Regions from separate parts of the Nocardioides oleivorans genome, predicted to be linked through region 1. Evidence: riboswitches for the same ligand, from Rfam matches in the RefSeq annotation. Region 1 holds a riboswitch; each other region holds the start of a gene.
What was found. Region 1 has a riboswitch for cobalamin ahead of cobN (cobaltochelatase subunit CobN). Riboswitches for the same ligand answer to the same signal wherever they lie in the genome.

Region 1 (2,254 bases):
GCGTCGCCCTTCTCGGTGTCGGTGGCGTCGCGCTCGAGGATGTCGGTGACGACGTTGTCGGCGCCGAGGTCGTAGCCCTCCGCCCGCAGCCGGTTGAGCATTCGGATCGCGGAGACGGGGGTGTCGAGGCCGACGGCGTTGCCGATGCGGGCGTGCTTGGTGGGGTACGCCGACAGCACGAGCGCGAGCCGCTTCTCGGCGTTCGGGAGGGAGCGGAGGCGGGCCTGCTTGACCGCGATGCCGGCCACGCGCGCGCAGCGCTCGGCGTCGGCGACGTAGTGCGGCAGCCCGTCGGAGTCGACCTCCTTGAAGGAGAACGGCGCGGTGATGATGCGGCCGTCGAACTCGGGGATCGCGATCTGGGTCGCCGAGTCGAGCGGGCTGACGCCGTCGTCGGAGGCGAGCCACTCCTCGCGGCTGCTCGTGAGGCACAGGCCCTGGATGATCGGGATGTCGAGCGCCGACATCCGCGCCACGTCCCACGACTCGTCGTCGCCGCCCGCGCTGGCGCTCGCGGGCGTGCTGCCGCCGGCCGCGAGCACGGTGACGATCAGCGCGTCGAGCGAGCCGAAGGCGTCGTACAGCTCGTCGGGCGCGGAGCGCAGGGAGCCCGCGAAGATCGGGACGCCGACCGCGTGGCCGGTCGCGTCGACCGCGTCGGCGAGCGCGTGGGCGAAGGCGGTGTTGCCGCTCGCCTCGTGGGCGCGGTAGTAGAGCACCCCGACCCGGGCCTTGCCCTCCGCGACCGTCTCGGCCTGCGGGCGGGTGGCGTACCCCCACTGCGGCAGCACCGCGGGCGGCTCGAAGCCCTCGCCGGTGAGCAGGACGGTGTCGGAGAGGAAGGCGTGGAGCTGGGTGAGGTTCTCCGGGCCGCCCTCGGCGAGGTAGCGGTGCGCCTCGGCCGCGACGCCCATCGGCACCGACGACAGCTCCATCAGCTCGGCGCTCGGCGACTGCTCCCCGCCGAGGACGACGACGGGCATGCCGGTCGCGGCGACACGGGTGAAGCCGGAGCAGAGGTCCTGCGGCGAGCCGAGCAGCCGGCCGATGACGAGGTCGCAGCCCTCGATCACCGCGGCCATCGACTGGTGGCCGGGCCGCGCCGGGTTGGCGAGGACGTAGTCGGCGCCGGACGCCCGGGCGCTCAGCAGGTCGGTGTCGGACGTGGACAGGAGTGCGATGCGCACGATTTCCTCCAGGGGGGTTCTCGCCCCTCGTTCGTCGGATCCCGCGTGGCTCAGTGTCTGGCTCGGCCCACCGGTTGGCGGGCCTGACAGTGGCGGAACCGCCCCGGACTCGCACCGGGTTCCTGGTCCCACGCAGGTGGCTGCCGCGAGCCTACTGCCACACTCGGCCCATGACCGAGCGCACCCGAGGCGACCTCTGCCCGGGCGTCTTCCGACCGTGGCCGGCGGACGACGGAGCGCTCGTCCGGCTGCGCCTCCCGGGCGGTCACCTCTCGCGCTCGACACTGCTGTCGCTGGTCGCGGTCGCGGAGGAGTACGGCGACGGGCAGGTCCACCTGACCAAGCGGGCGAACCTCCAGCTGCGCGCGCTGCCCTGCTCCGGTGCTTCGCTGCCGGACGAGGTGGTCTCCGCGATCCGCGACACCGGGCTGCTGCCCCACCCGGCGCACGAGCTCGTCCGCAACGTGATGGCCTCACCGCTGTCGGGCTTGGTCGGCGGACGCGCGGACCTGCGCCCCGTCGTCGCCGAGCTCGACGCGCGCATGTGCGCCACACCGTCGCTGGCGTCGCTGCCCGGCCGCTTCCTCTTCGTCCTCGACGACGGCCGCGGCGACCTCGCCGGGCGCTCGACCGACCTCGGCCTGGTCGCGCTCTCCCCGGGCGAGGTGCAGCTGCGGATCGGGTCGTCGGCCTGGGGCCCGGTCGTCCCGCTCACCGAGGCCGCCGCCCGCCTCAACGGGCTGGCCCGCGCCTTCCAGCAGGTCCGGGGCCGCGGCGACGACGCCGCCTGGCACGTCGACGAGCTCCCGGTCGCCCTCCCCTCGCAGGACCCCGACCCCCGCGCCCTCGTCGCCTCCGACCCCCCGCCCCCGGGCGAGGTCGCGCAAGGAGTCGTGCACGTCCCGATCGAGGGTGGCGTGCTCGACCGAAAGCTCTCGGTCACGCTGCCGGAGGCGCTGGTCGTGACCCCGTGGAAGTCCCTGATCGCTCTCGGGTGACCCACCCGCCACCCGGGTGGGGAACCGTCGGGTTCCCGCCGGCCGGTTACGCCAACCCGACCGTTCCCC
Region 2 (2,254 bases), 300 kb from region 1:
CGCGGCTCGCGACTCGTCGTCCATCCCGCCGGACGCACGCAGGTGCGGCACTCGCCCGAGCGCGACCATCTCGACCACCAGCAGGTCGGCCGGGGCGGCTTCCTCCTGGGCGACGAACGCGATGCGTCGGGCGCGCTCACGCGACCGCATCGAGGAGAGCGGCACGCCGTCGAGGACGACCTCGCCCCTCGCGGCCGGACGTACGCCGGCGAGCGCCCGGAGCAGGGTCGACTTGCCGCTGCCGTTGGCGCCGACCAGCCCGAGCACCTCCCCCGGACGCACCTCGAGGTCGACCCCCGCCAGGATCGTGCGGCGGCCGATGGCGCACGAGACGTCACGCACCTCGAGGGCGGTCTTCGCCGCTGTCGGCGCAGCGACGTCGGCGGTGGTCATGACTCGCCTCCGAACCGGTAGGCCCGACGGCCCAGCAGCAGCAGGAAGATCGGGGCGCCGATCAGCCCGGTGACCACGCTCAGGGGGATCTCGGTCGGGCGTACGGCGACCCGGGTGATCACGTCGACCCACACCAGGAACAGCCCGCCCGCGAGCGCCGCCACCGGCAGGCTGGCGCGGTGTCGCGGGCCGACGAGGAGGCGCGAGAGGTGGGGCAGGACGAGACCGACGAACCCGATGCCCCCGGCGACCGCGACCAGGACGCCGACGAGCACGGAGAGCAGGACGAACAGTGCGATGCGCAGGGCGGGGACCGGGACACCGAGCGCAGCCGCCGTCTCGGGTCCGACCGCGAGGGCGTCGAGCCACCCGCTCGCCGACATCAGCAGCGCGAAGCAGGCGACCACCGTCACCAGCGGCAGCCACAGCTGGGCCCACGTGGTGCCCGACAGCGAGCCGAGGAGCCAGAACAGCACGGACTGCGCAGCCTGCGGCTCGGAGCTCTTGAACACCATGAAGCTGGCGATCGAGGAGAACGCAGCCGACAGCACCGTCCCGGTGAGCACCAGGCGCAGCGGCGTCAGACCGCCCTGGAGCAGGGCGATGCCGAACACGATCGCGGAGGCCGCCAGCGCGCCGAGGAGCGCACCGACCGACAGCGCCCACGTCCCGGCGCCCGAGAGCACGCCGAGGGTGATGACGGCCGTGGCACCGACGCTCGCGCCCGAGGAGACACCCAGGAGGTACGGGTCGGCCAGGGGGTTGCGGACGAGCGTCTGGATGCCGGCCCCGGCGACCGCGAGGCCCGCACCGACCACGAACCCGAGCAGGGTCCGCGGCAGCCGGAGCTCCCACACGATCGCGTCGTACGCCGGGTCCCGCGGGCCGTCGCCGAAGCGGGCCGCCAGCGCCTCGACGACGACGCCGACCGGAAGCGGCTCGGCACCGAAGCCGGTCGAGACCACCGCCGTGACCAGGATCGCCGGGACGAGGACGACGAGCGCGACCGGGACGGGGACACGCCTCGGGGCGCGGCGCGGGGGCGCAGCACGGAGCTGGTGCAAAGGGGGGCCTGCCGGTGTCGGGAGCTCAGATCGCGAAGCTCGTGTGATGGACCGAACCAGCAGGTTTTCGGACTCGGGGTCAACCGGACGAAGCGCCTTCCCAGACCTCTCGGTCCAGTGGCTGTGTGCTTCGCCCGTCGCCTCTTACCGCTGCGCGACAGTTCCGGATTCTCACCGGATTCCCTCACCCGACGTGCGGGTGTGACTGGCTCGCGGTCAATCTACACACGCGACCCCGGGGGCGCCACGCCCCGGCCCACGCCCCGCCGCCCGTCAGCGCAGGCCGCTGGACGTGAAGCCCTGCACGAAGAACCGCTGGAAGATCACGAACAGCACCAGCATCGGCGCGACGTTGACCAGCGCGTACGCCATCGTCGCGGTGTAGTCGGGCCCGTACTGGCCCTGGAGGTAGAGCAGGCCGATCGGCAGGGTGAACAGCTCGTTGTCCTTGAGGGCGATCAACGGCCAGGCGAAGTCGTTCCACGACGACAGCAGGCTCATGAAGAACAGCACGGCGACGAGCGGCTTGGCGTTGGGCAGGACGATGCGGCTGAAGGTCCGCCACTCCCCTGCCCCGTCGAGCCGGGCCGCGTCGAGCAGGTCACGAGGGATCCCCAGGAAGAACTGGCGCGCCAGGAACATCCCGAGCGCCGAGGCCGAGGTGGGCAGGATGACCGCCCAGTAGGTGCCGTAGAGCTGCAGCTCGGTGACGAGTCGGAACAGCGCCACCATGATGACCTGGACCGGCAGCACGAGCGTGCCGAGTGCGAGCACGAAGAGCGGGCTCGCCCCGCGGA
Region 3 (2,254 bases), on a different contig from region 1:
CGGGCTGGAGAGGTACGCCGAGCCCGCCCCGGAGTCGTTCGCCGGCTACCAGACCTTCTGCGGGACCTGACCCCACCCCGCTGTGACCGCTGTCTCGGGGTCCACGACCCACTCGGGTGGTATGGACCGGGGCCGGGACTGACAAGGTGTCGTCCATGGCTCGACGACGCACCCCCGAACCCGCCCCCACGCCTGCGCCCGTCCCGGCGCCGCCGTCGCGCGAGGAGACCATCGGCCACGGCCTGTCGTGGACGGCGCGGTGGAGCCTGCGCTTCGTCGGCATCGCCCTCGGGCTGGTGCTGGTCGGGCTCGTCGTCAAGTACGCCTGGGTGATCATCTTCCCGGTGCTGATGGCCCTGATCCTGTGCACCGTCCTGGCGCCGGTCGCCTCTTTCCTGCGCCGACGCCTCAAGCTCCCCAACGCGCTCGCCGCGGCGATCACCGTCCTCGGCGCCATCCTCGTGGTGGTCGGGGTCGGCTACACGATCGCCCCGTCCGTGGCCTCGCAGGGCGGCGACATCGTCGACAGCGCCAGCGAGGGGCTCCAGCACGTGCAGGACTGGGTGCAGAGCTCCGACTTCGTCTCCAAGGAGCAGATCGACGCCGGGCTCCAGGGGCTGCAGGAGAAGCTGACCGGGTCGGCCGGCACCATCGCCTCCGGCGTGCTGGTCGGGGTCTCCGCGATCACCAACGGGCTGGTCAACCTGGTGCTGGTCCTGATCCTGACCTTCCTGTTCGTCAAGGACGGCTCCCGGTTCCTGCCGTGGGTGCGCCGGCTCGCCGGCCCCACGGCCGGCCGGCACCTGGCCGAGGTCGGTGACCGCGCCTGGGCGACCCTGGGCGGCTTCATCAGGACCCAGGCCCTGGTGTCGCTCATCGACGCCGTCCTCATCGGTGGCGGCCTCCTGCTGATCGGCGTCCCGCTGGCCGTCCCGCTGGCCGTCCTCACCTTCTTCGCCGGGTTCGTGCCGATCGTCGGCGCCTTCGTCGCCGGCTCGATCGCCGTCCTCATCGCGCTGGTGTCCAACGGGCCCACCGGTGCGCTGCTGGCGCTCGCGCTCATCGTCGCCGTGCAGCAGGTGGAGGGCAACGTGCTGTCCCCAATCCTGCAGTCGAAGTCGATGAACCTCCACGCGGCCGTCGTCCTGCTGGCGGTCACCCTCGGCGGCACGCTGTTCGGGATCTCGGGCGCCTTCCTGGCCGTGCCCTTCACGGCCGTGCTGGCCGTCGTGCTGCGCTACCTCGACGAGGTCGTCGACGCGCGGACCAGGTCGCGCGTCGCGCCACGCACGGCCGAGGACTGACGACTGCCCTAGACTCGCCGCCAGACGCAGACCGGGAAGTCGGTGCAAGCCCGACACGGTCCTCGCCACTGTGACTGGGGAGCTGCGCCCGAACACGCCACTGGACCACACGTCCGGGAAGGCCGGGAACAGCGCTCGACCCAGGAGTCAGGAGACCGCCTGCGTCCATTTCCGCACACGACGATTCCACGAGAGATGGAGCGCAGGACTGATGGACCGACCCCTCGCACGAGCAGACCGACCCACCGTCACCGTCTGCCGCGGCTGCTGCTGCGGCACGACGAAGAAGCGGCCGCTGGTCGACCACGCCGCCCGGCTCGACGCCCTGCGCTCGATGCTCGGCGACACCGCGACCGTTCGTGTCACGGACTGCCTCGGCCCCTGCGAGCGCTCCGACGTCGTCGTGGTGAGCCCGTCGCCCGGCGCCCGCCGGGCCGGCGCGCGCCCGGTGTGGCTGGGCCTGCTCAACGGGCGCCACGAGGCCTCGGCGATCGCCGACTGGGTGCAGGCGGGTGGCCCGGGAGTCGCCGACCTGCCGGAGAGCCTGCGGCGCTCGCCGTTCCGGCCGTCCGCCACCGCGACGAAGGTGTGACCGTGCGGCACCTCGACACGGACCTGACGTCGCTGGCCGTCTTCCTCGTCGACCGGCTCACCGAGGACCTCGCCCGGCTCTGGGAGCGCGAGGCGGCGCGCGAGGGCGACCTGCTGCGGCCCGGTCTCGCCGCCCAGGTCGCGATCATCGACGAGGTCCTCGCGACCCTGCGATCGGGCCTGCTGCCGTCGCAGCGCGAGCTCCGGCTGCTGCTGCTCGGCTACGGCGCGCACCCCGACTACGACCCCGTCTGGGCGCAGCGGCTCAGTCGGCCGGCGTGAGCGGACGGCAACCGGTCAGCAGGTACTGCAGCACCACCTCGTGACCCGGCGCGACGCCGTGGGCGCGGTCGAGCTCG

Region 2: it holds a riboswitch for cobalamin, as region 1 does, so the genes downstream of both, EUA93_RS10470 (FecCD family ABC transporter permease) here and cobN (cobaltochelatase subunit CobN) in region 1, are expected to answer to the same signal.
Region 3: it holds a riboswitch for cobalamin, as region 1 does, so the genes downstream of both, EUA93_RS18510 ((2Fe-2S) ferredoxin domain-containing protein) here and cobN (cobaltochelatase subunit CobN) in region 1, are expected to answer to the same signal.

The regions. Positions count from the first base shown of each region.
Region 1 is NZ_SDWT01000001.1:1,884,530-1,886,783, reverse strand. Features, by position in the region: gene cobN (cobaltochelatase subunit CobN) at 1-1,187, opposite strand, end outside; cobalamin riboswitch at 1,218-1,364, opposite strand; gene EUA93_RS08935 (nitrite reductase) at 1,358-2,185, shown strand.
Region 2 is NZ_SDWT01000001.1:2,186,458-2,188,711, reverse strand. Features, by position in the region: gene EUA93_RS10475 (ABC transporter ATP-binding protein) at 1-393, opposite strand, end outside; gene EUA93_RS10470 (FecCD family ABC transporter permease) at 390-1,373, opposite strand; cobalamin riboswitch at 1,499-1,682, opposite strand; gene EUA93_RS10465 (carbohydrate ABC transporter permease) at 1,731-2,254, opposite strand, start outside.
Region 3 is NZ_SDWT01000002.1:608,781-611,034, forward strand. Features, by position in the region: gene EUA93_RS18500 (protein adenylyltransferase SelO) at 1-70, shown strand, start outside; gene EUA93_RS18505 (AI-2E family transporter) at 156-1,304, shown strand; cobalamin riboswitch at 1,337-1,462, shown strand; gene EUA93_RS18510 ((2Fe-2S) ferredoxin domain-containing protein) at 1,516-1,896, shown strand; gene EUA93_RS18515 (hypothetical protein) at 1,899-2,177, shown strand; gene EUA93_RS18520 (class I SAM-dependent methyltransferase) at 2,161-2,254, opposite strand, start outside.